DNA from 3 places in the Kitasatospora herbaricolor genome. Region 3 is predicted to be linked to each of the others. Evidence: predicted binding sites of a transcription regulator. Region 3 holds the regulator's gene; each other region holds the start of a gene.
What was found. Region 3 encodes HrcA, which represses chaperone genes, less so after heat shock. Its sites were predicted from a motif close to TTNGCACTCNGNNNNNCNGAGTGCNAA; they were not measured.
Positions count from the first base shown of each region.

Region 1: a site for HrcA is predicted at 2,115-2,141, ahead of groL (chaperonin GroEL). Genes of this name have one in related genera too.
Region 2: a site for HrcA is predicted at 4,141-4,167, ahead of J2S46_RS23960 (FmdB family zinc ribbon protein). Genes of this name have one in related genera too.

Region 1 covers NZ_JAUSVA010000002.1:5,191,885-5,202,095, forward strand. Annotated here, with positions in the region: gene thrC (threonine synthase) at 1-762, shown strand, start outside; gene J2S46_RS23090 (MoaD/ThiS family protein) at 794-1,072, shown strand; gene J2S46_RS23095 (cold-shock protein) at 1,686-1,889, shown strand; gene groL (chaperonin GroEL) at 2,298-3,920, shown strand; gene J2S46_RS23105 (DUF8819 family protein) at 4,081-4,437, shown strand; gene J2S46_RS23110 (HD domain-containing protein) at 4,507-5,142, opposite strand; gene J2S46_RS23115 (PadR family transcriptional regulator) at 5,264-5,611, shown strand; gene J2S46_RS23120 (hypothetical protein) at 5,608-6,549, shown strand; gene J2S46_RS23125 (copper homeostasis protein CutC) at 6,698-7,402, shown strand; gene J2S46_RS23130 (HelD family protein) at 7,504-9,573, opposite strand; gene J2S46_RS23135 (hypothetical protein) at 9,873-10,085, shown strand.
Region 2 covers NZ_JAUSVA010000002.1:5,383,039-5,393,249, forward strand. Annotated here, with positions in the region: gene J2S46_RS23935 (phosphatase PAP2 family protein) at 1-137, opposite strand, end outside; gene J2S46_RS23940 (sigma-70 family RNA polymerase sigma factor) at 611-1,582, shown strand; gene J2S46_RS23945 (hypothetical protein) at 1,985-2,140, shown strand; gene mscL (large conductance mechanosensitive channel protein MscL) at 2,330-2,746, opposite strand; gene J2S46_RS23955 (hypothetical protein) at 2,834-3,067, opposite strand; gene J2S46_RS23960 (FmdB family zinc ribbon protein) at 3,776-4,117, opposite strand; gene J2S46_RS23965 (MFS transporter) at 4,380-5,786, opposite strand; gene J2S46_RS23970 (potassium/proton antiporter) at 6,147-7,631, opposite strand; gene J2S46_RS23975 (penicillin acylase family protein) at 8,093-10,211, shown strand, end outside.
Region 3 covers NZ_JAUSVA010000002.1:3,062,974-3,073,184, forward strand. Annotated here, with positions in the region: gene J2S46_RS13755 (S41 family peptidase) at 1-907, opposite strand, end outside; gene J2S46_RS13760 (16S rRNA (uracil(1498)-N(3))-methyltransferase) at 1,115-1,864, opposite strand; gene dnaJ (molecular chaperone DnaJ) at 2,123-3,262, opposite strand; gene hrcA (heat-inducible transcriptional repressor HrcA) at 3,336-4,427, opposite strand; gene htpX (zinc metalloprotease HtpX) at 4,681-5,601, shown strand; gene pspAB (PspA-associated protein PspAB) at 5,666-6,250, shown strand; gene J2S46_RS13785 (hypothetical protein) at 6,304-6,618, shown strand; gene J2S46_RS13790 (DUF2785 domain-containing protein) at 6,637-7,098, shown strand; gene J2S46_RS13795 (DUF3097 domain-containing protein) at 7,156-7,992, shown strand; gene hemW (radical SAM family heme chaperone HemW) at 8,138-9,367, opposite strand; gene J2S46_RS13805 (AMP-dependent synthetase/ligase) at 9,434-10,211, opposite strand, start outside.

The DNA of each region.
Region 1 (10,211 bases), 2.1 Mb from region 3:
CTGGAGCAGGGCAAGGTCGTCATGGCCGGGGTGTACGGCGGCGAGCTGGTCGGCATCGAGGGCAACTACGACGACGTGAACCGCTTCTGCTCGGAGCTGATCGGCGACCCGGCCGGCGAGGGCTGGGGGTTCGTCAACGTCAACCTGCGGCCGTACTACGGCGAGGGCTCCAAGACCCTGGCGTACGAGATCTGCGAGCAGCTGGGCTGGCGCCTGCCGGAGCAGATCGTGATCCCGATCGCCTCGGGCTCCCAGCTCACCAAGATCGACAAGGGCCTGCAGGAACTGATCAAGCTCGGCCTGGTCGAGGACCGGCCGTACAAGATCTTCGGCGCCCAGGCGGAGGGCTGCTCCCCGGTCTCCGCCGCCTTCAAGGCCGGCCGGGACGTGATCCGCCCGGTCAAGCCGGACACCATCGCCAAGTCGCTGGCCATCGGCAACCCGGCGGACGGCCCGTACGTGCTGGACATCGCCCGCCGCACCGGCGGCGCCGTCGAGGACGTCACGGACGCCGAGGTGGTCGAGGCGATCAAGCTGCTGGCCCGCACCGAGGGCATCTTCGCGGAGACCGCCGGCGGGGTGACCATCGGCGTGCTGAAGAAGCTCGTCGAGACCGGTCAGCTGGACCCGTCGAAGGAGACCGTGGCGATCAACACCGGCGACGGCCTCAAGACCCTGGACGCGGTGGCCGATGCCGGTCTGACCGCGACCATCCGCCCGACCCTGGAGTCCTTCCGGTCGGCCGGCCTCGCGTCCGCCTGATCCCCCCCACCCCGCTAGGAGAGCGACCGCCATGAGCGCCAACGTCCGCATCCCGACCATCCTGCGCACCTACACCGGCGGCGCCGCCGAGGTGGCCGCCGAGGGCGCGACCCTCGCCGAGGTCATCGCCGACCTGGAGAAGAACCACGCCGGCATCGCCGCCCGGGTGCTCGACGACACGGGCAAGCTGCGCCGTTTCGTCAACATCTACGTGAACGACGACGACGTGCGCTTCGCCGAGGGCCTGGCGACCGAGATCAAGGACGGCGCCAGCGTCTCGATCATCCCCGCGGTGGCCGGCGGCTGCTGACCCCGACCGGCCGCGCGCCGGACCCGCCCGGGACGCCCGGGTGAGGCCCCGCACCCCCGAGCCGCCTTCACGTCCGGAATGCGATTCTCCGGTCGTGGAGGCGGCTCGCCGCACAGGGGTGGGAATTCGGCCGCCCGTGGCGGAGTAAAGTGTCCGACAGCCGATGACCGGGCCCCCTCCCCCGCCGGCGGATCTCCGCCCCCGTGGGCGTCCCGTACGACCCTGCCGGTCCGGTCGCTGAGACCGGCGCTTGTGTCGTGCCTGTGAAACATGTCAGGCAGGTGTCAGAATTCCTGCTGCGATTTGCGCAATTCGTCCGGTATGCCCGGCATGAAATGCCGAATTTCTCCGCATCCATCCTGAATCGCTCCCCCGCGGGCGCCGTGAATTCCCGGCAGCTGGGCCTGTTGCAGAGGGCGTTGATACGGATACATTCAGCCGCGGTCGACGCATTCACCCGCCCAACGGGCCACCCTCCGGTGGTCCAGGACGGGCAACTGCGGCGTGCACGGCTGCGCTCAGGGGGGGTTCCCCGGGCCGGCCTCGAAACCAGACCCGGGCCCGCGACCTGCGGGATCCGTGAAGGGCCAGCACAGCACTAGGGGAGTTCGGAATGGCTCAGGGCACCGTCAAGTGGTTCAACGCGGAGAAGGGCTACGGCTTCATCGCGGTCGACGGTGGTGCGGACGTGTTCGTCCACTACAGCGCGATCCAGATGGACGGCTACCGCACCCTCGAGGAGGGCCAGCGGGTCGAGTTCGAGATCTCCCAGGGACAGAAGGGCCCGCAGGCGGACATGGTCCGCGCGGCGGTCTGACCTTTCCGGACCCCGGAGCCTCGGCTCGGCCCACGGGCTGGTGATCCGCTTCGACCGACGGGCCCGTACGACTCACGTCGTACGGGCCCGTCGGCATGTCCGGGCCTGGTTCGGTCCTGTCCGGTCCGGGCGGGGCGATGGTGCGTACCGGAGCCGTCGGTGCCGGCCCGGCCGCGGGGGAGTGCTGCGGGAGGGGGGACGCGACCGGCCGGATCCTCGATGGGGCTTGCACTCGCCATGCCGGAGTGCTAATCATTGGCGTTAGCACTCACAGCTTGAGAGTGACAACGGACCGGGTCGGTGAGGCCCCCGGGAGCGGTAGGGGAAAGGACCCCCGCACACCAGGGCCGTCCGTCGCGGGCACCTTCCGGTCCGAGCATTCACCGCCGTCTCGGAGGACCACTTCACATGGCAAAGATCATCGCGTTTGACGAGGAAGCTCGCCGCGGCCTTGAGCGCGGGATGAACCAGCTTGCCGACGCTGTCAAGGTGACGCTCGGCCCCAAGGGCCGCAACGTCGTCCTTGAGAAGAAGTGGGGCGCCCCCACGATCACCAACGACGGTGTCTCCATCGCCAAGGAGATCGAGCTCGAGGACCCCTACGAGAAGATCGGTGCCGAGCTCGTCAAGGAGGTCGCCAAGAAGACGGACGACGTCGCGGGCGACGGCACCACCACCGCCACCGTCCTGGCCCAGGCCCTGGTCAAGGAAGGCCTGCGCAACGTTGCCGCCGGTGCCAACCCGATGGCCCTGAAGCGCGGTATCGAGAAGGCCGTCAAGGCCGTCTCCGACCAGCTGCTCGCCCAGGCCAAGGACGTGGAGACCAAGGAGCAGATCGCCTCCACCGCCTCCATCTCCGCCGCCGACACCCAGATCGGCGAGCTCATCGCCGAGGCGATGGACAAGGTCGGCAAGGAAGGCGTCATCACCGTCGAGGAGAGCAACACCTTCGGCCTTGAGCTCGAGCTCACCGAGGGCATGCGCTTCGACAAGGGCTACATCTCGGCGTACTTCGCCACCGACCTGGAGCGGATGGAGGCCTCGTTCGAGGACCCCTACATCCTGATCGCCAACTCCAAGATCGGCTCGGTCAAGGACCTCCTCCCGCTGCTGGAGAAGGTCATGCAGAGCGGCAAGCCGCTGGTCATCATCGCCGAGGACGTCGAGGGCGAGGCCCTGTCGACCCTGGTCGTGAACAAGATCCGTGGCACCTTCAAGTCCGTCGCCGTCAAGGCTCCGGGCTTCGGTGACCGCCGCAAGGCCATGCTCGGCGACATCGCCATCCTCACCGGTGGCACCGTCATCTCCGAGGAGGTCGGCCTCAAGCTGGAGAACGCCGGCGTCGACCTGCTGGGCACCGCCCGCAAGGTGGTCATCACCAAGGACGAGACCACCATCGTCGACGGTGGCGGCGACAGCGACCAGGTCGCCGGCCGGGTCAACCAGATCCGCGCCGAGATCGAGAACAGCGACTCGGACTACGACCGCGAGAAGCTCCAGGAGCGCCTCGCCAAGCTGGCCGGCGGCGTGGCCGTCATCAAGGCGGGCGCGGCCACCGAGGTGGAGCTCAAGGAGCGCAAGCACCGCATCGAGGACGCCGTCCGCAACGCGAAGGCCGCCGTCGAGGAGGGCATCGTCGCCGGTGGTGGCGTCGCGCTGCTGCAGGCCGGTGTCGCCTTCGACAAGCTGGAGCTGGAGGGCGACGAGGCCACCGGTGCCAACATCGTCCGCGTGGCGCTGGAGGCCCCGATCAAGCAGATCGCGGTCAACGCCGGCCTTGAGGGCGGTGTCGTGGTGGAGAAGGTGCGCAACCTCCCCGCCGGTCACGGCCTGAACGCCGCCACCAACGAGTACGTCGACCTCATCGCCGCGGGCATCATCGACCCGGCGAAGGTCACCCGCTCGGCGCTGCAGAACGCCGCCTCCATCGCGGCGCTCTTCCTCACCACCGAGGCCGTCATCGCCGACAAGCCCGAGAAGGCCGGTGCCCCCGCGGGCGGCGGCATGCCGGGTGGCGACATGGACTTCTGATCCTTCCGAGGGTCGGTCGGTTCTGATCGCGAGGGCGGTCCCCTTCGGGGGGCCGCCCTCGCGGCGTTCCCCCGTGCGGTCGCCGCGCCCGCCGCCGGCCGCCCGCCGCCCGGTTCCGGCGGGCGGCCGGGCGGGTGGGCCGGTACGGGACAATGGACGGATGTCCAGCCCTGAAATCGAAGCAGCCCTGCACAGCGCGAGGGCGCTGATCCTCGCCGACCTCAGCGCCCGGGACGTGGCGGACGCCGCCGTGGTCTCGCTGGTCGAGGACGCCGTCACCCACCGCCGGTGGTGGCTGGAGCAGTGGCCGGACGGCACCGGGTACGTGCTCGGGCTGGTGGCCCAGGACGTCCAGGACGCGCTGCTGGAGGCGTACGGCCGCTGGCCGCTCTGCCCGACCTGCGCGCTGGACGGCGACCCGCACGCGCTGAGCGTGGAGCCCGAGCTGGGGCCCGACCCGCACTGGGTCTGCGGCAAGGAGGCCACCGTGGTCGCGCCGGTCGGGCAGCTCGGCTGACCCCGGCGGGACGCTCTCCGGCGAAAGCCTCCCCGGCCGGGCCTGCCCGCCCCTGCCGTGCCCGGCCGCTCAGGCCTCCAGCCGTCCGAGTTCCGCCGCCAGGTTGGCCCGGGCGGCCGCGTCGAAGCGTTCCAGGGCGGCCGCGGTCCGGTAGAGCGCCGGCAGCGCGAGCAGCCCGCGCAGGACTGCCGCGCGCCCGGCCCGGAAGTCCTCGTCCGGCACGAAGGCGTACTCCTCCCGGACGGCGGCCGCGTAGGCGGCGTACGCCTCGGGCGCCCCGCCGAGGACGGCCAGGTCGGCGTCGCAGAGCACCTCGCCGTCCCGGTCGCCCGGCTCGGGGCGGTGGGTGACGGTGAGCCGGACCAGCCGGGCCACCTCGGCCACCTGCCGCTCCGGCAGCCCGGCCTCGGCGAGTGCCCGGACGGCGAGGGCCGCGCTGCGCTCCTCGTTCTCGGAGCGGTCCGGCTTGTAGACCGCGTCGTGGAACCAGGCCGCCAGCCGGACGGTGTCCGGGTCGTCGGCGTGCCCGGCGAGGTCGTCGACGCGGTCGAGCACGGCCCGCAGGTGCTCGGTGGTGTGGTACCTGCGCTGCGGCTCGGCCCAGCGCCGCAGCAGCTCGCGCCCGTAGGGCTCGGGGTCGACGCTCGCGCCGCAGCGGCGCAGCAGGGCGGACCAGCGGTCGGGGAGGGCTTCGGGCGACGGCATGGGGACATTGTGGCGCGCCGGCCGGCCGCGCCGTCGGGCGCCCCGGAGGTCCGCGCCGGGGCCCCGGCGGCCTGCTGATTCTGCTGGACAGCATATGTAGTTCACCGATATATATAGAGCCATGACAGAACGCTCCATGCAGGAGCCGACGCTGCTTCTGCTCACCGCTCTCGCCGATGCCCCCCGGCACGGCTACGCACTCATCCAGGAGATCGCCGCGATCTCCGGCGGCCGGGTCCGGATGCGCACCGGCACGCTCTACGGCGCCCTCGACCGGCTGCTCCAGCAGGGCCTGATCAGGGTCGAGAGCGAGGAGGTGGTGGACGGCCGGGCCCGCCGCACCTACGCGCTCGCCGACGCCGGCCGCACCGCGCTCGCCACCGAGGCCGACCGGCTGCGCGCGGTGGTCGCCGAGGCCGACCGCCGGCTGACCGTCATCCGTCCGAGGATCAAGGGGGCCTTCGCATGACCATCTCCGACACGGCGCTGCGGGCCGCGCTGCGGTGCTACCCCGCCGGCTACCGCGGCGAGCGCGGCGAGGAACTGGCCGCCGTCTTCGCCGACTCGACCGCGGGGGCGGGGCGCGCGGCCACCCTGCGGGAGGCCTTCGACCTGGGCGCCTACGGGCTGCGGCTGCGCACCGGGCTGACCTCCGCCGGGCTGCCCGGCCGGGCGCTGGCCACGGCCGCGCCGTTCGCGGTCGGCGCGGCGGCCGGCCACGCGGGGCTGGTCCTGCTGCTCACGGCCTTCGAGGGCCTGCCCGACCCCGGGGCCGGCGGTCGGACCTGGCTGCTGCTGGCCCTGCTCTCGGTGCTGCCGGTGGTGGCGGTGCTAGGCGTGCTGTTCGGCAGCTGGAAGCCGGCCCGGATGCTGGCGCTGCCGGCCGCCACCGTGGCGCCGGTCGTGGTGGTGCTGGGGTACTGGGCGGCCACCCGCGAGATGCCGAACCTCTCGCTGTTCGCCCGGATGTCGGCCTTCTCGGTGCCGGCCGTGCTCTGGGGGCTCAGCGTGCCGGCCGCGCCGGCGGACCTGCTGGGCCGGGTGACCGGGCGTCAGCGCCTGGTCGTCCTCGGGGCCTTCCTGTTCGGTGCGGTGCAGAGCGCGGCGCCGGGCCTGTCGCGCTTCGGGACGGCCGGCGGCGTCGCGCCGCTCCAGTTGCTGATGGTGGGGGCGGCCGTGCTGGCGTACGTCGGGGTGCGGCGCGGGCAGGTGCTGCCGCTGGCGCTGCTGCTCGCGCTGGCGCCCCCGGCGCTCGGGATCTTCGCCGTCGAGGCGGGCAACACCCTGGGTTCGACCCGGGTCCTGCTGCCGTTCGCGCTGCTGGTGGCGGCCGGGGTGGCCGTCGCGGTGCGGCTGACCGGGCCGAAGGCGCCGGAGGTGGGCGGCTCGCGGTCGGCCGCGGAGTAGGGGGCCGCCGCGGCCTCGCCCCGGCCCCGCCCCGGGCCGTCCGGGTCGCGGGTGCGCGGCGGGGGCCGGGCGCCCGCGCCGGCGGCGTGGCCGATCCCTCCGCCGTGGGGGCTCGCCGCCGGGCGGGGTGATGTGGCAGGCTACCGATATGTCTAGACCAATCTTCGAAGTCATCGCGCTGACCGCCCAGGATGCCCGGGCCGCCGAAGCCGGCGGAGCCGACCGGCTCGAACTGGTCACGGACATGGCCGCCGACGGGCTGACCCCCTCGGTGGAGGACTTCGCCGAGATCCGCGCCGCCGTGGACCTCCCGCTGCGGGTCATGCTGCGGATCCAGGACGGCTTCGCGCCCGGCGGTGTGGACGAGCTGCTGGCCCGCGCCGCCGAACTGCGGGCCGAAGGGGCGGACGAGTTCGTGCTCGGCTTCCTGGACGCCGACGGCGCCGTCGACCTGGCCGCCACCCGAGCGGTGGCGGAGGCCGTCGCGGGCTGCCGCTGGACCTTCCACCGGGCGCTCGACCACAGCGCGGACCGGGCCGCCGTCAGGACGGCCGTCGGCGCCCTGCCGGGCCTGGACACCTTCCTCACGTCCGGCGCGCCCGCCGGGGTCGACGCGGGCCGGGAGGTCATCACCGCCGAACTCGCCCGGGCCGGGGAGCCCGGCTACGGGCAGCGGATCCTGATCGGCGGCGGCCTGCGCGCCGAGCACGTGCCCGGCCTGCGGGCGGCCGGCTTCGACGCGTTCCACGTCGGCGGCGCCGTCCGGGTCGGCGGCTGGGACTCCCCGGTGGACCGGGCCAAGGTCGCCGAGTGGCGGGCCCTGATCGACGCCCCGGCCCTGATCGGGGCCTGAGAGCCGATCGACGAACGAACAGCGCCCGCGTCCCCGTACGCAGGCAGGGCCCGGCGCCACCGGGGAGGGGCGGCCGGCACGTCGGCCGCCCCTCCCCGGCGTCAGCCCACCGAGGCCGGCACGGCCGCCAGCTGCTCCGGCAGCGGCTGCGCGTGCAGCACCTTCAGGCCGGAGACGGCGCGGGTCAGCGCCACGTACAGCCGCCGCAGGCCGGTCCGCTCGTCCGGCTCGCCGGCCACCACCGCGGCGGGCTCGTCCAGCACCACGTAGTCGTACTCCAGGCCCTTGGCCAGCGAGGCGGGGACGAGCGTCAGCCGGGCCTGCGAGGTGGTCTCGGTGCCGGGGGTCAGGTGGCTCAGACCGGCCGCGTCCAGTGCCCCGGCCAGCGCCGGGATCCGGGCGTCGGCCGCGATCAGGCCGGTCGAGCCCTCGTGGGCGAGCGCCTCGCGGCAGGCCGCGACCACGGCGGCGTCGAGGCCGTCCTCGACCCGGTCCACCGTCAGCGAGCCGGGCGCGTCACGCACCGAGGTGGCCGGCGCCAGGCCCGGCGCGATCGCGGGCAGCAGCCGGGAGGCGTACGCGATCACCTCCTCCGGGACGCGGAAGCCCTTGGTGAGCTCCTCGACGTGGGCCCCGGGCTTGCCGAGGTGGTGCAGGGCCTGCGCCCAGTCGGCGGTGGCCCACGGGGTGGTGCCCTGGGCGAGGTCGCCGAGGACGGTGGCCGAGCCGGTGCTGCAGCGGCGCCCGACCGCCCGGTACTGCATGGGGGAGAGGTCCTGGGCCTCGTCGAGCACGACGTGGCCGAGCGAGGCGGTGCGCTGCACCAGGTCGGTCGCCTCGTCGATCAGGACGGCGTCGGCGGGCGTCCAGGGGGCGGTCCTCACCGAACGGCCGGGCTTGGCCCGGAGCACCGCGCGCTGCTCCTCCTCGTCCAGGACGCCGTCGGCGCAGGCGGCCAGGAACTCCGGCTCGTTGAGCAGCCGGTGCACCAGCTTGGCCGGGTCCACCGGCGGCCAGCAGGCCTTCACCACGGCCTTGACCTGGGCGTTCCTGGCCACGGCGTCCTGCACCCGGTCGTCGGGGGCCTCGCCGCCCTGCTCCATCTTCAGCAGCACGGCGTGCGCGATCCGCTGCGGCAGCGCCTCCCGGGCGGCCCCGTACCGGATGTCGCGGGCCTTCAGCTCCTCGACGATCTCGGTGAGCTCGTGCACCGGCACCCGCCAGCGGCGCGAGCCGCGCACCACCACGCAGGGCTCGGTGGGCAGCGCGATCCCGGCGCGGACGGCCCGGCGCAGCACCTCGGCCATCCGGGCGTCGCCCTTCAGTCCGGCCGCCTCGGGGTCGTCCTCGGCGCGCACCTCCACGTGCGCCACCAGTTGCTGCACGGTGGACTGCGCCACCGCCAGCTCGCCGAGGGCCGGGAGCACCTGCTCGATGTAGGAGAGGAAGGCGTCGTTGGGGCCGATCACCAGGGTGCCGGTGCGGGCCAGCCGCTCGCGGTGCGCGTACAGCAGGTAGGCGACCCGGTGCAGGCCGACGGCGGTCTTCCCGGTGCCGGGGGCGCCCTGGACGCAGACGGTGCCGCCCACGTCGGCGCGGACGATCTCGTCCTGCTCGGGCTGGATGGTGGCGACGATGTCGCGCATCGGTCCGACACGCGGCTTCTCGATCTCGGCGGCCAGCAGCGCCGAGGCGGCGTCGGTCTCGGCCGGGTCGGTCAGGTGCTCGTCCTCGTACGCGGTCAGCTCGCCGCCGGTGTAGCCGAAGCGGCGGCGGCGCTCGACGTCCTGCGGGTCGGTGCGGCTGGCCCGGTAGAAGGGCTGCGAGACGGGCGCCCGCCAGTCGATCACCATCGGGTCGCCGGCCGCGTCGTGCACGTGCCGGCGGCCGATGTAGAAGCTCTCCCCGGTGGCGCCCTCGGCCAGCTCTTCGCTGATCGCGTGCAGGTAGTCCAGCCGGCCGAAGAACAGCGGGGTGTGCGCGAGGTCGGCCAGCGCGGCGATCCTGGCCTCGATCTGCTTGTTCAGCACGATGGCGGTGACCCAGGTGCCGGTCACGTCGGTGGTGTCCAGCGATTCGACGTCCTCGCGCATCACGCGCAGGGCGGCGCGGGAGGCGGCGAGGTGGTCGCGTTCGCGCTGGAGGGGGTCGGTGGAGGAGGTGGCGGGCACAGCGGACCTTCCCGGCTGACCCGTAGGGGGACAGCGGACTCGTGAAGCGCACGTGTGGGGGACAGCCGGCCGGTTACCAAGCGGCGGGCGCCTCCCCCGGCTGCCTGCGCGAGTCGGCGGGCACCACGGTTCGGGAGGGGGCAGACGAAGAATCCTAGACCCGTCCGCCTCAGGGTGCTAACCGAATGAACCCGGGTCGTCCCTGAGATCCCCGTACACCTGGAGGACGACCGAACTCCTGCCCGGGAGGGCCTTTCGGGTGATGCGCCGGGGGTGTCCGAAAACCTACCGTTGATGGCATGAGCACCGTTCACGGAACGGCGCCCCGGGCAGCGGCCAAGGCCCCCCGGGCGCGCACACCCAGAGGCAACAGGACCACGCCCGGCGGCGCCACGGCGGCCGGGCCCGGCCGCCGCCGCAACCCGCTGGCGCGGGCCGTGCGCAACGTCGGCATCGCGCTCGACACCGTCGCCCGGGTGACGCTGCTGGGCCGCGACGGCGTCCGGTACTGAACCCCGCCCGGCGGCGCCCCCGGGCCGCCCTGGACCGGCGACCTGGACCGGCGACCTGGACCGGCGACCTGGACCGGCGACCTGAACCGCCGGCCGGGCAAGCCGACGGCCAGGGCACGTCGTCCG
Region 2 (10,211 bases), 2.3 Mb from region 3:
CGGGCCAGTGGGCCCCAGCGTGCCTCGACCAGGGCGAACAGCACCGCGAAGAGCGCGGCGCAGCAGGCCGCCAGCACCCCGTACCGCAGCAGATGGCGGTCCGGGGCAGCGGGAGGCGAGCCTTTGGTCAGGTGCATGGCTGACACATTCCCAGTGGGTCGTGCCGATCCGGCGGTGGACGGATAGCGATTCGGCATCTTTTGTGCGGAGAAGCTGGGTGGGGTCCCGCGTGGGCGGGTGCGGCTTTTCGTCGGTGCGAGTACGGACCACCGTTCGGGGAGTTCGGGTGTCCGGGAACGCGAAGGGGTGTTCCAGGGGTTCATGTTGCGGTGGGCGCGAACCGCGGATCGAATGGATGTTCCATCGGCGATCGGCGAATCGCCGGGCCCGGCCGGGATCTGACACCCGCCGTGCTGTTCCGCTCACCCTCCGTTCAGAACCGGGGTGAAATGCCGCAGGATACTGCATCGGACGAAGAATCTGAGCGACTTGGGAATGTTGTCCGGATTCTGTGCGTTGGATCGTTACGTGTGAGCCCCGAAGAGGGCCCGCATTCTTGCCCTTTTCGGGCAGGAAGGCAGATCTCGGCAACACCAGCAAGGGAGCAAGCATGGCCACCCGTGCCGTCGTTCGCGACAGGGCCGACCGGACTCGCGCGGCCCGCCCGACCAACTTCGAAGCCGACCGTGACCTGGTCGGGATGTACCTCGACGAGATCGCCAGGACGCCCCTGCTCGATGCCGCCGAAGAGGTCGAGCTGTCGCTGCGGATCGAGGCCGGCGTCTACGCCCAGCACCTGCTGGAGGAGGGCACGCTCCCCGAGGGCGCCGAGCGCGAGGAGCTGGAGGCGATAGCCGAGGACGCCGAACGCGCCAAGGACGTCTTCATCCGCTCCAACCTTCGGCTGGTCGTGGCGGTGGCCCGGCGGTACCCCCGTAGCGGCCTGCCCCTGCTCGACCTCATCCAGGAGGGCAACGCCGGCCTGGTCAGGGCGGTCGAGAAGTTCGACTACGCCAAGGGATTCAAGTTCTCCACCTATGCGACCTGGTGGATCCGGCAGGCGATCACCCGCTCGATCGCCGACCAGTCCCGCACCATCCGGCTGCCCGTCCACCTGGTCGAGGAGCTCGGGCGGATCCGCCGGGTGCAGCGCGAGAAGGCCAAGGAGCTGGGTCGCGAGCCCGAGCCGTCCGAGATCGCCGCGGAGCTCGACACCACCGAGACCCGGATCAAGGACGTGCTCGACTGGGCCCGTGACCCGGTCAGTCTCAACATGTCCGTCGACGACGAGGGCGAGACCCAGTTCGGCGACCTGGTCGAGGACACCGGCGCGACCTCGCCCGAGGACGCGGTGATGGTGATGCTCCGCCGTGAGGAGCTGGACGGCCTGATCGGGCGGCTGGACGACCGCACGGCGTCGATCATCCGCTCCCGCTACGGCATGGAGGACGGCCGCGAGCGCACCCTCACCGAGGTGGGCAAGCAGCACGGGCTCACCCGCGAGCGGATCCGGCAGATCGAGAAGCACGCGCTGGCCGAGCTGAAGAAGATCGCCGACCACGCGGGCTTCGAGGCAGCCTGATCGTCACGGTGGCCGCCTGATCCCCGCGGCGGAACAGCCGTACGGAGCCCCGGTAGGGCGGAAGCCCAGGCCGGGGCTTCGGCGTGTGCGGTTCCGGGCGGGGCGGCACCTTCGGGGCGGGCGGGGAGAGGGACGGGACGTGCCGGGGGGCACGGCTCGTAGGCTGGTGGCGGGTCGGTCCGAGTGGTCGGGCCGGTCGGAGCGGCTGGAGGTAGGACGATGGGCGAACAGGAGCCGGGACGGACCGGCGGGGGCGAGCAGGGTGGGGCGGACCGCTCCTCGGCTCGTCGTGAGAACGCGACCGGGGCCGCGGACGGATCGGTGGCCGCCGGGGCGGCAGGGCGTGGGGCGGCAGGGCATGGGGCAGCAGGGTCCCGGGCGGCAGGGTCCGGGGCGGCCTCGGTGGGCAAGGCCAAGCTGGTCTTCGGGGATCCGCTGGAGCAGCAGTCCGGGGACGACACCGATCGTGGCTGGGGCGAGCGGCCGGGGGTCGGCGAGAGTGCCGGGCGGGGCCTGGACTGGTACCTCAGCCAGCGCCCCCCGCACCACGGCGGCTGAACCGGCCGTGGTGCGGCCCTGACCAGTGACGGTCGGGGTGGGTGGTCGCGCGCAGAGGGCGGAGGTGCTGCGGTCGGGTGCGCGGACGGCGGGCGTGCCGGCGGTTGGGGACGTGGGCCATGGGTGGGTCGAGGCCGGGCGGTGGGGGCGCGTGGCCGGTGCTGGGGCTGTGGGCGGTCGGGGGCCGCGTCAGGACCGGCTGAGCAGCGCGTCGCGGATCTCGGTGAGCAGGGCGACCTCCTTGACCTCCGCCTCGGTCTGGACCTCCAGCAGGGTCTTGCGCCGGGCGGCGAGCCGGTTCATCGGGAGGATCAGGACGAAGTAGACGACCGCTGCGGTGATCAGGAACTGCAGCGCGGCGCTGAGCACGGACCCCCAGAGGATCAGGATGCCGGTGGTGGCCTCCCCGGTCGCGCTGAGCTCGCACGGCCCCTTGAGGCAGGAACTGTAGGCGGCCAGGTCCTTGGCGCCGAAGGCGCCGACGATGGGGTTGATCACGCCCTTGACGAAGGCGTTGACGATGTTGGTGAACGCGGCGCCGATCACGACGGCCACGGCGAGTTCGACGACATTGCCGCGGAGCAGGAATTCCTTGAAGCCCTTCATGTCGCGTGAACGACAGAGCGCTGACCTGGTCACGGGTGAATTGTCCTGAGTTGTTCGGCTCTGTCCCGCACCCCGGCCGTGCCCGCCTCACGGGGTCTGCGGTGCGCCTCCGCCGGGGGTGCACCGGGGTGCGGCGGCGGGTTCGTGGGCGGCCGCCGTGGTCGAGGTGGCGGCCGGAGGTGGTGGGCCGGGCCGCAGCGGCCCGGCGGCGAGCGCGGTGGCCGCCGCGAGCAGCCCGGTGACCAGCACCCCCGGCCGGTGCCGTACGGCCTGTTGCAGCCGGTGCCGCCCGCTCCCGCCGCGGCGGATCGGCGCGAACACCGGCACGTCCCGTCCGGGCGGCACCGCGGGCCCGGAGGCCGGGACGGTGCGTCGGGCCGACGAACGGTGCCGCGAACCGCCGGGAGGGCCCGGCGACGGGGTAGGGGACGGCGGGGTGCAGGACGGCGGCGGGACCGGCCGCGCGTACGCGGGGTGCGTCTGCGCCTGGCCGCACGCGGGCGCGGCCGGCGGACGGACGTCGGCGGACGGGAGCAGGGGCCGGGGGGAACGGGTCATGACGGGCACCGCCTCGGATCGGGAGCTGGTCAGCGGCACGGCCGGACCTGCCGCCGGTGAGCTCGTACCGCGCTCACCGGTGCCGGGCCGGTCGTGCGTGCTCAGCCTGTGTCCGCCGGGCCACCGGCGGAATCCCCGTCCGATTTCCTGTGGACAACTCGGGGCTGTGGACAACTTCGTTCACCCGCAAGGGTGAAGATCATGACGGCGACCCGGGAACAGGAGAAGAAAACGGACCAGCACCCGGAGTCCGGCACCGAGCCCGAGTTCGGAGCCCCAGCGCGGAGCCCGGGTGCGGAGCCCGACGTCAGAGTCCGGAGCCGGGGCCCGGAGTCGGGGCCCGGAGGGCCGAGACCGTGTGCGCACGCACGCGAAAGGGCCTGGCCCCACCGCGGTGAGCGGTGGGGCCAGGCCCTTCGAGATCCGTCCGGGTCCTGGCCGGCGCGCGATCGGCGCGTCCGGCCGGCCGGTTCAGCTCGTCGAGGCGCTGCCGGTCGACTTGGCGGCGGCCGGGGCCGGGCTCGCGGAGGTGCTGGAGCCGCTGGTGGAGCTGCCGCCGGTGGACGAGCCGCCCGTGGAGGAACCGCTCCCGGCTGCGGCGGCCGAAGAGCCCGCGCCGACCGAGCTGCTGGAGGACGAGCGGCTGTCCGTCCGGTAGAAGCCGGAGCCCTTGAAGACCACGCCCACGGCCGAGAAGACCTTGCGGAGCCGTCCCTGGCAGTCGGGGCACGTGGTCAGCGCGTCGTCGGTGAACTTCTGCACCGCCTCCAGGCCGTTGCCGCACTCGGTGCACTGGTACTGGTACGTGGGCACTTGACTTCCTCCTGCACTTCCCCCTGGCACTCTCGCCTGATGAGTGCTAACGACGGTCAATGATGCGGCATTCCGCCTGATCAGTCCAGCGCCGCAGGTGTGAGATACCCCTACCGGCGGGCCCGGGCGGCCGGACGGGCGGGTACGGACGACTGCGCGGCGCCGGGCGGCCGCTCGCGCGACCCCGCCTCGCCCACCGCTCCGACGGCCGCGGGCCGACCGCACCGACGGCAGTGCGCCGCCGGCCGGGGCCGGCCCGGCCTCAGCCCTTCGCGGCCCCCACCAGCTGCGCCGCGGCGCCGCTGGTGGCCAGGGTCCGGCCGGGCGTGGCGGAGGCCGGGCAACCCGCACCGGTGACGGTCGGGGGCATCAGGATCTCGGAGATCCCCGCAGGTGCGGCGGTCACCGCGCCCGCCGGGGCCGCGTCTGCCGCAACCGGGGCCGCCGTCGGCGCGACGAGCAATCGCCGCAGCAGGGCCAGGGCCAGCAGGCCGAGCCCGGCGCCGGCCACCGGCACCAGGAATCCGGCCGACGGGCCGTGGCCGTCGATCAGCCGGCCCGCGACGGTCGAGCCGGCGGCGAGGCCGAGGCCGATCGCGCCGGTCAGCCAGGTGAAGGCCTCGGTCTTGGCGCCGTCGGCGACCAGGGTCTCGACCAGGGTGTAGCCGGTGATCAGGGTCGGGGCGATGGCGAGCCCGCAGACCAGCCCGGCCAGCGCCAGCGCGGTCAGGTTGGGCATCGCCCAGAGGGTGGAGCAGCCGAGGACCAGCAGCGCGTAGCTGCCGAGCATCCGCCGGCGGGCCGAGCGGCGCCAGGCGACCATGCCGTAGAGCACGCCGGCCAGCATCGAGCCGCCGGCGAAGACGCCGTACACGATGCCGCTGGCGCCGGGGCGTCCGGCCGCCTCGGCGAAGGCGGTCACAGAGACCTGCATGGCACCGAAGACGGTGCCGACGCCGAGGAACGCGCCGGCCAGCAGCCGGACCCCGGGGGAGGCGAGCGCGGAGACCCGACGGGTGCCCGGTACCTGCGGGTGACGGGCCGGTGCGGTGCTCCGCTGCGCGGCGAAGGCGAGCCCGCCGACGACGGTCAGGGCGGCCTCGGCGACGAGTCCGGCGGCGGGGGTGACCCCGGTGGCGACGGCGGTGGCGAGCACCGGACCGACCACGAAGGTGAACTCGTCCGTCACGGACTCGAACGCGAAGGCGGTGTTGAGGGTGCCCGGCGAGGAGTCGGCCAGCTTGGTGACCCAGCGGGCCCGGACCATCGCGCCGATCTGCGGCACGCTGGCGCCGGCCGGGGCGGCGGCGAGGAAGAGCGTCCAGACCGGGGCGTGGCCGAGGGCCAGCGCGATCAGCGCGCCGACCGATACCGCGTGCACCAGCACGCTCGGCACCAGGACGGCGGACTGGCCGAAGCGGTCGGCGAGCCGGCCGGTCTGCGGGCCGACGAAGGCCTGGGCGACGGCGGAGACCGCCGCGACGGCGCCGGCCGTCCCGTACGAGCCGTGGGTGTCCAGGACCAGCAGCACGATGCCCAGGCTGAGCATCGCGTAGGGCAGGCGGGCGGCGAAGGCGGGCACCAGGAACCCGCGGGCTCCCGGGGTGCGCAGCAGCGTGCCGTACCCGACTCGTGCGGGGGCGTTGTCGACCGTTCGGCGGGCCGTCACGGTCGGTCCTTCCTGCTGCCTGGTAGCGCGGCAGGGGCAAGGGTGGCCCCGACGGCGCCGAGAGTCGTCCTCTCGCGCGTCGACCGGGGTAGATACCGGGCCCGGCATGGGTGCTGCGGGCCGCGGCCGCCGAGCGGTCGCGCCAACTCTGCTTCAGGCAGATGTTGCGGATGTGTCAGTCGTTGTTCGCGTTCTTATACGCGCGTAGACACGCGTATTCCTCCACAGTACAGGCTTCAAGGCAACTCGTCCTGTCGAATCAAGGTGAACGCTCGGTGACGCGGTGGAATTCCACTGCCCCGTCGGCCGGGGCCGTGCCCGCGCCACTGCGGCCCCGCCCCGCCGGTGCCGGGCCCGGGCCTACCGCCCGTTCAGCCAGCCGGCCAGCTTGCCGCCCTTGTCGACGGCCCGCAGCCGCTTCTCGGCGGCCTCGCCGACCTCGTCCGTGGTGACCACCAGCAACTCGTCCCCGCCGCGCAGCACGGTGGTCTTGTCCGGCACGAAACTGCTGCCCTCCCGCACCACCAGGGTCACCGCGGCCCCGGCCGGCAGCCGCAGCTCGCCGACCTCCACCCCGGACATCCGCGAGCCGGCCGACAGGGCCACCGACAGCAGCTGTCCGTGCAGCTTCTCCAGCGGCGCGGACTCGATGCCGAGGTCCTGGCCCATCGCGCCCTCGGAGATCTTCAGCCACTTGGCCACCCACGGCAGGGTCGGCCCCTGGATCAGCGTGAAGACCACGACCAGGATGAAGACGATGTTGAAGATCTCCTGGGCCCGGGGCGCGCCCGACACCAGCGGGATGGTGGCCAGCACGATCGGCACCGCGCCGCGCAGCCCGGCCCAGCTCAGCAGCGCCTGCTCGCGCAGTGGCAGCCGGAACGGGGTGAGCGTCAGGAGCACCGACAACGGGCGGGCCAGCAGCACCAGCACGCTGCCGATGACCAGCGCGGGGACCACCGCCGAGCCCATGCTGGCGGGGGTGCAGAGAAGTCCGAGCAGGACGAACATGCCGATCTGCCCGATCCAGGCCAGCCCGTCCGCGAAGCCCCGGACGGCGGGCCCGTGCGGCAGCTTGGCGTTGCCGAGGATGACCGCGCTGACGTAGACGGCCAGGAAGCCCGAGCCGTGCAGCAGGGCGCCGCCCGCGTACGCGAGCACGGTGAGCGCGAGCACCGCGATCGGGTAGAGGCCGGAGGACGGCAGGGCGACGTGCTTGACCGCGTAGGCGCCGAGCTTGCCGATCGCGAGGCCGACCGCGGCGCCGATGGCCAGCTCGGCGACGATGGTGCCGGTCAGCACGTACCAGGAGTCCGCCTCGCCGGCGGTGGCGAAGGCGACGACCAGGATGACCACGGGGGCGTCGTTGAAGCCCGACTCGGCCTCCAGCAGACCGGTCAGCCGGTGCGGGAGCGGGACCATCCGCAGGACGGAGAAGACGGCCGCGGCGTCGGTCGAGGAGACGATGGCGCCCAGCAGCAGGGCGGCCCGCCAGTCCAGGCCGACCAGGTAGTGGGCGCCGGCCGCGGTGACGAAGACGCTGACGGCGACGCCGAAGGTGGCCAGCACGACGGCGGCCGGCATCACCGGTCTGACCTCGCGCCAGCTGGTCTTGAGGCCGCCCTCGGCGAGGATCACCACCAGGGCCGCGTAGCCGAGGACCTGGGTGAGCTCGGCGTTGTTGAAGGTGATGCCCAGGCCGTTCTGGCCGAGCGCCACCCCGATGCCCAGGTAGATCAGCAGGCTGGGGAGCCCGGAGCGGGTGGAGATGCGCACGGCGACCACCGCGACCAGCAGGATCGCGGAGAATTCGAGCAGGAAGTGGTTCAGGTGGTCAACAGTCACGCAGGGGCACCTCGGGCAGCGGGTGGACGGGGTGGCTGACGGATCGTCACAAGGATCGTTACTCAGTCTAACATTTTACCCGCTCTTTAGGTTGAAATTTCCAGCTCAGAGTCGGTCCCGGGCCCGGGACCGGGACCGGACCCGTCGCCCGGACCCTGCCCCGGCCCGGCGCCGGGCGAGGGGCCGCGCGAGCGGGCCGGCCCGCACCGTCCGAGGGACCACCCTGGCAGCCCACCCCGGCAACCTGCCGGACCTGCTCCGGAGCTGCCTTCGAACCCGCTGCGGAAGCCCCCGGGAGGGCCTTGGATCCCACGGTGGGCGTCCCCCGTGCACGGCCGCCACTTGAGTCGGCCTAATGTGGTGACCTGTCACGGCCGCAACCCGAGACCTGCCCGCCCGTCACCCACCGTCACCCTCCAAGGACGCCCTCCGGGCGACAACGTTTGATGCCAAGGACCCAGATGCCCCGCTCGAAGAAGTTCCGGCGCGCCCGTCTGATCGTGCTCGCGCTGGCCGTGCTCCTGGTGGCCGGAGTCGGTTACGGCGGCTACCGGGGGGTGGCCGCGGTCCGCGCGTCCTTCCCCGACGTCAACGGCAGCGTCAAGGTGCCGGGGCTCTCCGCGCCGGTGGACGTCGAACGGGACGCCAACGGCATCCCCCAGCTCTACGCCGACACCCCCGTCGACCTCTTCCGCGCCCAGGGCTACGTGCAGGCCCAGGACCGGTTCTGGGAGATGGACGTCCGACGGCACATCACCTCCGGACGGCTCTCCGAGATGTTCGGCGCCGGCCAGGTCGAGACGGACACCTTCCTGCGCACCATGGGCTGGCGCCAGGTCGCGCAGAAGGAGTACGACACCCTGCTGGAGCCGGAGACCAAGAAGTACCTGGACGCCTACGCGGACGGCGTGAACGCCTGGCTCGCCGAGCACCCGGGCGGCGAGAGCGCCTCCCTGGAGTACGCCCTGCTCGGCGTCGCCAACGGCGACTACAAGCCGGAGAAGTGGACGCCGGTCGACTCGGTGGCCTGGCTCAAGGCGATGGCCTGGAACCTCTCCGGCAACCTGCAGGAGGAGATCGACCGCTCCCTGCTCAGCCAGGACTTCAGCGCCGACAAGATCGCCCAGCTCTACCCGGACTACCCGTACGCCCGCAACGGCACCATCGTGAAGACCGGCACCGTCAGCGGCGACACCTACAAGCCGGCCGACGGCTCCACGCCGCCGCCCGCCGCCCCGGCCGCCCCCGCCGCACAGGGCGCGGTCGCCACCCAGGCCCTGCTCAAGGACGTCTCCGACCGGATCGACGCCATGCCGCAGCTGCTCGGCCGGCAGGGCCAGGGCATCGGCTCCAACTCCTGGGTGGTCGCCGGCAGCCACACGACCACCGGCAAGCCGCTGCTCGCCAACGACCCGCACCTCGGCCCCGGGATGCCCTCGGTCTGGTACCAGATGGGGCTGCACTGCCGCGCCGTCTCGGCCGCCTGCGCCTACGACACCGCCGGGTTCACCTTCGCGGGCATGCCGGGCGTGGTCATCGGCCACAACACCAACATCTCCTGGGGCTTCACCAACCTCGGCGCCGACGTGACCGACCTCTTCCTGGAGAAGGTCACCGCCCCCGACAGCTACCAGGTGGACGGCAAGGAGGTGAAGTTCGAGCTGCGCAAGGAGACCATCAAGGTCGCCGGCGGCGAGGACCGCACCATCACCGTCCGCACCACCCAGAGCGGCGCGCCGCTGATCTCCGACGCCAGCTCCGAGCAGCGCAAGGTCGGCACCTACGCCCCCAACGGCAACGCCGCCCCGGACCGCGGCACCACCGGCTACGGCGTCGCCCTGCAGTGGACGGCGCTCACCCCCGGCAAGACCATGGACGCCGTCTTCAAGCTGGACCGCGCCACCGGCTGGGACGACTTCCGCGGCGCGGCCAAGGACTTCGCCGTCCCGGCGCAGAACCTCATCTACGCGGACACCAAGAACAACATCGGCTACCAGGCGCCGGGCAACATCCCGGTCCGCGGCACCGGCGACGGCAGCTACCCCTCGCTCGGCTGGGACTCCGCGTACGGCTGGAAGGGCTCGATCCCCTTCGCCACCCTGCCCTGGAGCTTCAACCCGGCGGCCGGCTACATCGTCACCGCCAACCAGGCCGTGGTCGACCCGTCCTACAAGCCCCTGCTGACCAAGGACTGGGAGTACGGCACCCGGGCCAAGGAGATCACCGACCAGATCGAGTCCAAGCTGAAGAACGGCGGCAAGATCTCCCCGGACGACATGCAGTCCGTCCAGCTGGACAACACCAGCGTGATGGCCCAGACGCTGGTCCCGATGCTGCTCAAGGTGCAGATCGACGACCCGTACGTGCGCGAGGCCCAGGACCTGCTCAAGGACTGGAACTTCCACCAGGACGCCGACTCGGCCGCCGCCGCCTACTACAACAGCGTCTGGCGCCAGCTGCTCAGCCTCGCCTTCGGCCAGAAGTTCCCGGCCGGCCTGCGGGCCGAGGACAACTGCCTGCTCGTGCACGCGCCGACCGACCCGACCAAGCCCGACACCACCACCACCATCGTCACCGAGT
Region 3 (10,211 bases):
ACAGCCAGTGCGCGGCGCCGACCGGGCGCGGCCGGCGGCCGGTCGCGGGGCCGGCCAGCCGGATGTCGAGCCGGCGCGGCTCGGCGCCGTCCAGGTCGTCCAGGATCCAGAGGTCGCCCGCGCTGTGCCAGACCACCCGGGCGCCGTCGGTGCTGGCGTTGCGGGCGTAGAAGCCGTCGTCCGCGGTGGTGTGGACGCGCAGGTCGCTGCCGTCCGGGAGGCTGGAGTACAGCCGGCCGACGCCCTCGTGGTCGGAGAGGAAGGCGATCCGGCCGCCGACCCAGAGCGGGGACTCGATGTTGCCGCCCAGCCCGGCGTGCACCCGGGTGAACTCCTCGGTGCCGATCCACAGCTTGCCGACCGTGCCGCCGCGGTAGCGCTTCCAGTGCGCTGGCTCGCGGCTCCAGGCGGACAGCAGCAGCACCCGCCCCCCGCCCCCGGCCGGGGACTCCCCCGTGGCCCCGGGCTCCTGCGCCAGGCCGCCGACCGGACCGTACGGCAGCCGGGCGGGCTCGCCGCCGTCCAGCGGGACGGCGAACGCCCAGCTGCGCCGCAGGGTCGCCTGGCCGGCCGTGGTGGTGGCGATCGGGCGGCCGTCCGCCGTCCAGCCGCGCATCCTGGTCTGGCCGCTGCCCCAGTACGTCAGCCGGCGGGCCGGGCCGCCCTCGACCGGCGCCAGGTGGATCTCGGGCGCGCCGTCGCGGGTGGACGCCCAGGCGATGTGCCGGCCGTCCGGGGAGAATCTGGGGTGCGAGACCGGGACCTGATCGGCGGTCAGCCGCCAGGCCCGGCCGCCGTCGAGCGGGGCCAGCCAGATGTCGTTCTCGGCGACGAAGGTGATCAGGTCACCGTGCAGGTGGGGGTGGCGCAGGTACGCGCCCGCGAGGGTGCTGTGGGGTTCGGTCACGGCGTCACTTTATGCATGTGCACGCACAGTGCGAAGCGTTTTCTTCGACAGCGAACCCGGGTGGGCGCCCCCCGCCGCGGGGCCCGGGACGGGCCGGCCGCGGGCCCGGCCGTGGGGCGGCCGTTCGCACCCGGCCGGTCGCCGGGCGGACCGGCGGCAGACGGCAGACGGTGCGGCACCCGGTGCCCGGTCAGGCTCGGTGCCCGGTCAGGACCAGCGCCCGGTCCGCCCGAGCAGCAGGGCGCCGGCCGCCACCCCGGCCGTCGAGGTGCGCAGCACGGACGGGCCCAGCCGGTACGGCCCCGCGCCGGCCTCGGCGAAGGCCGCCAGCTCCTCCGGGGAGACCCCGCCCTCGGGGCCGACGATCAGCACCAGGTCACCGGCGGGCGGCAGCGCGGCGGCGGCGAGCGGCTGGGCGCCGTCCTCGTGCAGCACGGCGGCGAACGCGGCCCCGGCCAGCAGCGGCGCCAGCTGGCGGGTCGTCATCGGGTCGCGGACCTCGGGGAACCGCAACCGGCGGGACTGCTTGCCCGCCTCCCGCGCGGTGGCCCGCCACTTGGCGAGCGCCTTCGCCCCGCGGTCGCCCTTCCACTGGGTGATGCACCGGGAGGCCGGCCACGGGATCACCACGTCGACGCCGACCTCGGTCATGGTCTCGACCGCGAGTTCGCCCCGGTCGCCCTTGGGCAGGGCCTGCACGACGACGATCCGCGGGGACGGACCGGGCTCGCGGCGCACCGCGAGGACCGTGACGTCGATCGCGTCCTTGCCGTGCACGGCCGCGACGGTGCCGTCCACGCCCAGGCCGAGCCCGTCCGCGAGGGTGACCGCCTCGCCGGGCTCCAGTCGCTTCACGGCGGCGGCGTGCCGGCCCTCGGGGCCGTCCAGGCGGACCAGCGTGCCGGCGGCGGCGCCTTCGAGCCGCGCGGAGTCGGTGACGAACACGGGTGCGGTCATCGGGGTCTGCCTCCGGGGGCTGGCGGTGCTGGTGCTGGTGCTGGTGCTCAGGTGTGCGGGTCGGGGCCGCGGGGGCTGCTCGGGCGCGCGGGCCTACGGGGGCGCTGACGCGTACGCCGGGGAGCGCACGTCGCCGCCCCCGCGCGCGAGGCGTCCCGCGGCGCGCTCCGACGGGCCCGCGCGGGGGTGACAGCGGCCCGCGCCCCCGTCGTACGGGGTCACGGGCCGCTGCCGCGCTTGCGCCCGGGGCTCGGCGGCTCAGCGGCCGTTGAAGGCGTCCTTCAGCCGCGAGAACAGCCCCTGCTGCCCGGGGGCGAAGGTGCCCGAGGGGCGCTCCTCGCCGCGCAGCAGAGCCAGCCGGCGCAGCAGCTCCTCCTGCTCGGGGTCGAGCTTGGTGGGCGTCTGCACCTCGACATGCACTATCAAGTCGCCCCGGCCGCCGCCGCGGAGATGGGTGATGCCCCGCCCGTGCAGCGGGATCGACTGGCCGGACTGGGTGCCGGGCCGGATGTCGACCTCCTCCAGCCCGTCCAGGGTCTGCAGCGGCACCTGGGTGCCGAGCGAGGCCGCCGTCATCGGGATGGTGACCGTGCAGTGCAGGTCGTCCCCGCGCCGCTGGAAGGTCGGGTGGGCGGTCTCGGCGATCTCGACGTACAGGTCGCCGGCCGGGCCGCCGCCGGGGCCGACCTCGCCCTCGCCGGCCAGCTGGATCCGGGTGCCGTTGTCGACCCCGGCCGGGATCTTGACGGTGAGCGTGCGGCGGGCGCGGACCCGTCCGTCGCCCGCGCACTCGGGGCAGGGGGTGGGCACGACGGTGCCGAAGCCCTGGCACTGCGGGCAGGGGCGGGAGGTCATGACCTGGCCCAGGAAGGACCGGGTGACCTGGGAGACCTCGCCCTTGCCGCGGCACATGTCACAGGTCTGCGCGGAGGTGCCGGGGGCCGCCCCCTCGCCGGAGCAGGTGGTGCAGGTCACGGCGGTGTCGACCTGGAGTTCCTTGGTGGTGCCGAAGGCGGCCTCCTCCAGGGTGATCTCCAGCCGGATCATCGCGTCCTGGCCGCGCCGGGTCCGCGAGCGGGGCCCGCGCTGGCCGGAGGCGGCGCCGAAGAACGCGTCCATGATGTCGGAGAAGCCGAATCCGGCCGCGCCCGCGCCGAATCCGCCCGCGCCGCCGCCGTTCGGGGAGAGGGGGTCGCCGCCGAGGTCGTAGACCTGGCGCTTGGCCGGGTCGGAGAGCACCTCGTAGGCGGCGTTGATCTCCTTGAACCGCTCCTGCGTCTTCGGGTCCGGGTTGACGTCCGGGTGCAGTTCACGGGCAAGGCGCCGGAACGCCTTCTTGATCTCGTCCTGCCCCGCATCCCGTCGGACGCCGAGTACCGCGTAGTAGTCCGTGGCCACCAAATGCTCCGCTTGTTCCGCCTCTAGAAGTGCTGCGACTGGTTGTCACCGTTGGAGGTCCAACGGCGCTGTTCTACGACTCGGCCAGGATCTGACCCACGTACCGTGCCACCGCTCGCACCGCCCCCATTGTGCCCGGGTAGTCCATCCGGGTCGGACCGATCACGCCCAGCTTCGCCACACTCTCGTCGCCCGAACCGTAACCGACCGAGACGACCGAGGTGGAATTGAGCCCTTCGTACGCGTTCTCCCGGCCGATCCGGACCATCATCCCGGCGTCGCCGGTCTCACCCAGCAGGCGGAGCAGGACGACCTGCTCCTCCAGCGCCTCCAGCACCGGCTGGATGGTGAGCGGGAAGTCGTGCCCGAAGCGGGTCAGGTTGGCCGTGCCGGCCAGCATGATCCGCTCCTCGTTCTGCTCGGCGAGCGCCTCGAAGAGGGTCGCCAGCACGGTGGTGACGGTCGGGCGGTCGGTCGCCTCGAAGGCGGCCGGCAGGCCTTCCAGGAGCTCGGGGACGTCCGGCAGCCGCTGCCCGACGGCGCGGGCGTTGATCCGGGCCCGCAGGTCCGCCAGGACGGTCTCGCCGACCGTGCCGGGACAGTCGACCATCCGCTGCTCGACCCGGCCGGTGTTGGTGATCAGGACGAGCATCACCTTGGCCGGCGCGAGGGCGACCAGCTCGATGTGCCGCACGGTCGAGCGGGAGAGCGAGGGGTACTGCACGACGGCGACCTGCCGGGTCAGCTGCGCGAGCAGCCGCACCGTCCGGGCGACCACGTCGTCCAGGTCGACCGCGCCGTCCAGGAAGTGCCGGATCGCGCGCCGCTCGGGCGCGGTCATCGGCTTCACCTCGGCGAGGCGGTCGACGAAGAGCCGGTAGCCCTTGTCGGTGGGGATGCGGCCGGCGCTGGTGTGCGGCTGCTGGATGTAGCCGTCCTCCTCCAGGGCCGCCATGTCGTTGCGCACGGTCGCCGGGGAGACCCCGAGACTGTGCCGCTCGACCAGGGCCTTGGAGCCCACCGGCTCCTCGGTGCCGACGTAGTCCTGGACGATCGCGCGCAGCACCGCGAGCTTGCGGTCGTCCAGCGGACGCACGTCGAGCTGCCTGCCGTCGAGGTGCCTGGTGTCGGACTTGCGGTCGTCCGCCCTGCGGTCGTTGGCCATGGGCACGCACCTCCGTCTTCGCACGTTGTCCGTTATGACTCGGTCTGGGTCACCCGGTGGATCACCCGCTGTGGGCCGCCTGGCACTCAGGACAGTCGAGTGCCAGAACCGTACCTGCCAGTGTAAGGCCCGGGCCCGACGGCAGGAACGGCCCGTCGGTGGTGATCCTGCACGCACCGCCCCGCGCGGGGTGATGCCGCCCGCCCCGCCAGGTGGCAGCATCGAAGTCAACCGGCGAATGCGAGGAGCAGCGATGTCGACCTCAGGGCAGCACACCCGTTTCGCGCCCGACCGTGGACTGACCGGCCGGATGGTCGCCACGATGTTCGTGATCGGCCTCCTGTACGTGGGCTTCACCGGTGTGCTCATCGTGCTGCTGCGCGGGGCCTGGCCGATCATCGTGCTGATCTCGGGCGGGCTGTTCGTCGCCCAGTTCTGGTTCAGCGACAAGATCACCGAACGGGCGATGGGCGCCCACGAGGTCACCCCCGAGCAGTACCCCCAGCTGCACGGAACCATTGACCGGCTCTGCGCACTCGCCGACATGCCCAAGCCCAGGGTGGCGGTCTCCCGGAACGACATGCCGAACGCCTTCGCCACCGGCCGCAAACCCGAGAAGTCCGTGGTCTGCGTCACCACCGGCCTGCTGCGCCGGCTGGAGCCGGAGGAGCTGGAGGGCGTCCTCGCCCACGAGCTCTCGCACGTCGCCCACCGGGACGTCGCCGTCATGACCGTCGCGGGGTTCCTCGGCGTGCTGGCCGGCGCGATGACCCGGATGGCCATGTACAGCGGGCTGATGGGCGGCAACCGCAACAGCAACGACCAGAACGCCGCCATCGCGATGCTGATCATCCCGCTGGTCTCGATGGTGGTGTACGTGATCAGCTTCCTGCTGACCCGGCTGCTGTCCCGCTACCGCGAGCTGGCCGCCGACCGGGCCGCCGCCCAGCTGACCGGGCGCCCCAGCGCGCTGGCCTCCGCCCTGACCAAGGTGACCGGCCAGATCGCCGCGATCCCCACCAGGGACCTGCGCCAGGCGCAGCCGTACAACGCCTTCTACTTCGCCCCCGCGCTCAGCGCCCGGGAGGCGGCCGGCCAGCTGCTGTCCACCCACCCGTCGCTGGAGAAGCGGCTGGAGCAGCTCGCGCGGATCTCGACCGACCTCAACCGCTGACCGCCCGGGAACAGCGGATCCCGTAAGGCCCGATCCCTCGCCCGATCGACCGTGGAGGAGCCCGATGGGATTCCTGGACACCCTGTTCGGCCGCAGCAAGCCCGTCCGGCCCGACCTCGACCAGCTCTTCGGCGTGCCGTCGGCGGCGCTGACCCTGGAGGCCGCCGCCGGGTTCCGGCCCACCGGGCTCGGCTCGGTCTGCTTCGCGGCCGTCGAGGGCGGCGCCTTCGGCGAGGTGGAGCGGCAGGTGCGCGAACTGCTGGACGCCGACACCGGCCGCGGCGGCGTCCCGGTGGAGGCGAGCCAGGACGGCTACGGCTACTCCTGGCTGCTGGCCCGGCACACCCCCGAGGAGCTGCCGGAGCTGGTCAACGACCTGCACGCGGTCAACAGCGAGCTGGAGGCGAACGGCTTCGGCCCGCAACTGCTCTGCTCCCTGGTGGGCTTCCGCAACGACGCCGGGCAGTCGCTGGCCCTGGTCTACCTGTACAAGCGCGGCACCTTCTTCCCCTTCGCGCCCGTGCCCGGCGGCGGCGAGAAGCGCAACAGCCCGCTGGAACTCCAGATCAAGGCGATGCTCGGCAACGACCTGCGGGTCGAGTCCGACCTCTCCCGCTGGTTCCCGGTCTGGGGCGCGCCGGGGCTCTGAGCCGGCCCGGAATCCCTGGTACGGGCGCCGTCCGGGCCCTACCGTTGCCGGTCATGACCGACTGGCAGCAGATCATCGACCACGGTTCGGCCCGGCCCGCCGACCGCTCCCCGGCCGGACTGGTCGCCGAACTCACCGAGGCGCTGCGCTCGCCCGACCCGGTGCTCCGCGACGACCAGGCGTACACCCTGCTGGCCCGCTGGATCCCCGGGCTCGACCGGGAGCTGCGACGCGACCTGGGCGACACGATGGCGGCGCGACTGTCCGACCCAGAGATCCAGACCCGAAGCTTCGCCGCGCCGGTCCTCGCCGCGCTCGTCAGGAACGGCGACCACCGGGCCGGCCGGGTCACGGCGTTCGCCGACTGATACCCCGCCGAGACGGACCTGCGCGGCCACCACCCGCAGCTCGGCCGGCTGCACGCGGTGGCCCACGGCGCCGACCTGCTGGGAGCCCTCGGACGCTGCCCGCAGGTCGCACCGGCGCCGCTGCTCGACCTCGGCGCGGCCCGCCTGTTGGCCCCCGCCACCCACGTGTGGGACGCGCAGGAGGACGACCGGCTCGCCCGGGCGCCGGCCCTCGTCCTGACCCGTCCCGAACTGACCTGGGAGGAGTCGCTCGGCTGGCTGGACGCCGTCGCCGCCGACTTCGCGGCCGGCACGCCCGGCCCCGTCCCCGCGTACGCCTCCAACACCATGCGCACCCTGCGGATGCTCTATCTGCTGGCCGACCGCGGTGTGCGACCCGGCCCCCAAGGCGTCGGCGAAGCCGTACCGCTGACGCACCGTACGGCGCTGCTCGCGCGGCTCGCCGAGGTGCTGTCGGTGGTCGCGCCGTTCCTCGGGTGAGGCGCCGGGTGCGCGTGCCCGGCGGTGGGGTGACGGAGGGTTTCGTATAGTCCGAGGATGCGCAGCAGGAGTTACGGCCCGGACCTGACCCCGCCGTGGAAGCGGCAGCAGCCCGCCCCGGAGGTGCCCGCCGAGCGGGGCCTCGTGGTGGAGGAGGCGGCCACCGGCTTCTGCGGGGCGGTGGTGCGGTGCGAGAAGACGGCGGAGGGGCTGACGGTCACCCTGGAGGACCGCTTCGGCAAGCACCGGGTGTTCCCGATGGGCGCGCGCGGCTTCCTGCTGGAGGGCCGGGTGGTCACCCTGGTCCGGCCGGCCGGCGCGGCACCCGCGCCGGCGAAAGGGCCGGGCCGGACGGCCTCCGGCTCGGTGGCCGTGCCCGGGGCCCGGGCCCGGGTCGCCCGCGAGTCGCGGATCTACGTGGAGGGCCGGCACGACGCCGAGCTGGTCGAACGGGTCTGGGGCGACGACCTGCGGATCGAGGGCGTGGTGGTGGAGTACCTGGAGGGCATCGACGACCTGCCCGCGATCGTGGCCGAGTTCTCCCCCGGCCCGGGCCGGCGCCTGGGCGTGCTGGTCGACCACCTGCTGCCGGGCACCAAGGAGCACCGGATCGCCGGCCAGGTCACCGGCTCCTCGGTGCTCGTCGTCGGCCACCCGTACATCGACGTCTGGGAGGCCGTGAAGCCCGCCAGCGTCGGCATCCCCGGCTGGCCGCAGGTGCCGCGCGGGGAGTCCTGGAAGGAGGGCGTCTGCCGCCGGCTCGGCTGGCCGGTGGACACCCCCGCCGCCTGGAAGCGGATCCTCGCCTCGGTGAACTCCTACCGGGACCTCGACCCGGCCCTGCTGGGCCGGGTCGAGGAACTGATCGACTTCGTGACGCTCACGGAGGACTGAGCGCCCTCGGGCGTGGGTCCGGTACTCCACCGTGTCGGGCGTCACCCCGAGCACGGCCGGCGAACGGGGTCGCCGAACCTGCTGGTCCGCTCGGAGCGGTGATCGGGCAGGCCCCGGGCGACGGCTGCTCCCACGCCGACGGGACTCAGTCCACGAGGTCACGCACGACGCCGTCCGCCAGCAGCCGCCCCCGCAGGGTCAGCACGGCGCGGCCGGCCTCGAAGGCGGCGGGGTCGAGCAGGCCGTCGTCGAGCGCCCGGTGGGCGGCCTCCAGGCCGGCCGGGGCCAGCAGGGAGAGCGGGCAGCCCTCGACCAGCCGCAGCTCCAGCAGGATCCGCTCGACCCGGCGGTCCGCCGCCGGGAGCACCTCGCGGCCCTGGCCGGGCGTGCGGCCCTCGGCCAGCGCCTGGGCGTACGCGGCGGGGTGCTTGGCGTTCCACCAGCGGACGCCGCCGACGTGGCTGTGCGCGCCGGGGCCGGCGCCCCACCAGTCGGCGCCGGTCCAGTAGAGCTCGTTGTGGCGGCAGCGGGCGGCCTCGGAGGTGGCCCAGTTGGAGACCTCGTACCAGCCGAACCCGGCCTTGCCGAGCGCCTCGTCGGCGATCAGGTAGCGGTCGGCGTGCACGTCGTCGTCGATCATCGGCAGCTCGCCGCGCTTGACCCGGGCGGCCAGCTTGGTGCCGTCCTCGACGATCAGCGAGTACGCGGAGACGTGGTCGGGGCCGGCGCCGACGGCGGCGTCCAGCGAGGCCCGCCAGTCGTCGTCCGACTCGCCGGGGGTGCCGTAGATCAGGTCCAGGTTGACGTGCTCGAAGCCGGCCTCCCGGGCCTCGGCCACGCAGGCCTCGGGCCGGCCCGGGGTGTGGTGGCGGTCGAGCAGCTCCAGGACGTGCGGGCGGGCGCTCTGCATGCCGAAGGAGATCCGGTTGAAGCCGCCCTCGCGCAGCTCGGCGAGGTAGGCGGGGTCGACCGACTCCGGGTTGGCCTCGGTGGTGACCTCGGCGCCGGGCGCCAGGCCGAACTCCTCGCGGATCGCCGCGAGCATCCGCACCAGGTCACGGGCGGGCAGCAGGGTGGGGGTGCCGCCGCCGAGGAAGACCGTCCGCACCGGGATGTCGGCGTCGCCGAGCACCGTCCGGGCGAGCCGGATCTCCGCCACCAGGTTGTCGGCGTAGGTCTCCTGCGAGGCGACCGTGCCCGAGGAGCGCAGCTCGGTGGCGGTGTAGGTGTTGAAGTCGCAGTAGCCGCAGCGGGTGGCGCAGTACGGCACGTGGACGTAGAACCCGAAGGGCCGCTCTCCCAGCCCGTCGAGGGCGTGGGCGGGCAGGGAACCGTCGGACGGCACGGGTTCGCCGTCGGGGAGTGCGGAAGGCATTGGTCCATTGTCCCGTACGGCACGGGTGTGCCGTACGGGACGACGGAGGAGCCGCGGACGGGCCGGTCAGGCCTCGACGGCCCCCGCGTACATCTGGGTGACCGCGTCGGCGTAGGTCTTCTCGACCACCGGGCGCTTGATCTTGAGGCTCGGGGTCAGCTCGCCGTGCTCGATGTCCAGGTCGCGCGGGAGCAGGGTGAACTTCTTCACCGTCTGCCAGCGCTGGAGGTCGGTGTTCAGCCGCTGCACGAAGCCCTCGATCAGCTCGCGCACCTGCGGCGAGGAGACCACCTCGGCGTAGGACCGGCCGGCCAGCTCGTGCTCGGCGGCCCACGGCATGATCACCGCTTCGTCCAGGGCGATCAGCGCCGTGCAGTAGTTGCGGCCGTTGCCGATCACCAGGATGTTGCTGACGAACGGGCAGATCGCCTTGAACTTGCCCTCCACCTCGCTGGGCGCGACGTACTTGCCGCCGGAGGTCTTGAACAGGTCCTTCTTGCGGTCGGTGATCCGCAGGAAGCCGTCCTCGGTCAGCTCGCCGATGTCCTCGGTGTGGAACCAGCCGTCCGGCTCCAGCACCTCCGCGGTCTTCTCCGGCAGGTTGTGGTAGCCGCGCATGACGCCCGGGCCGCGCAGCAGGATCTCGCCGTCCTCGGCGATCCGGACCTCGGTGCCCGGCAGCGGCAGGCCGACGGTGCCGATCCGGAAGTCCTCCGCGCGGTTCACGCAGGACCCGGCGCTCGTCTCGGTGAGGCCGTAGCCCTCCAGGATCGGGACGCCGGCCCCGGCGAAGAAGTAGCCGATCTCGGGCGCCAGCGCGGCGCTGCCGGAGACCGAGCCGCGC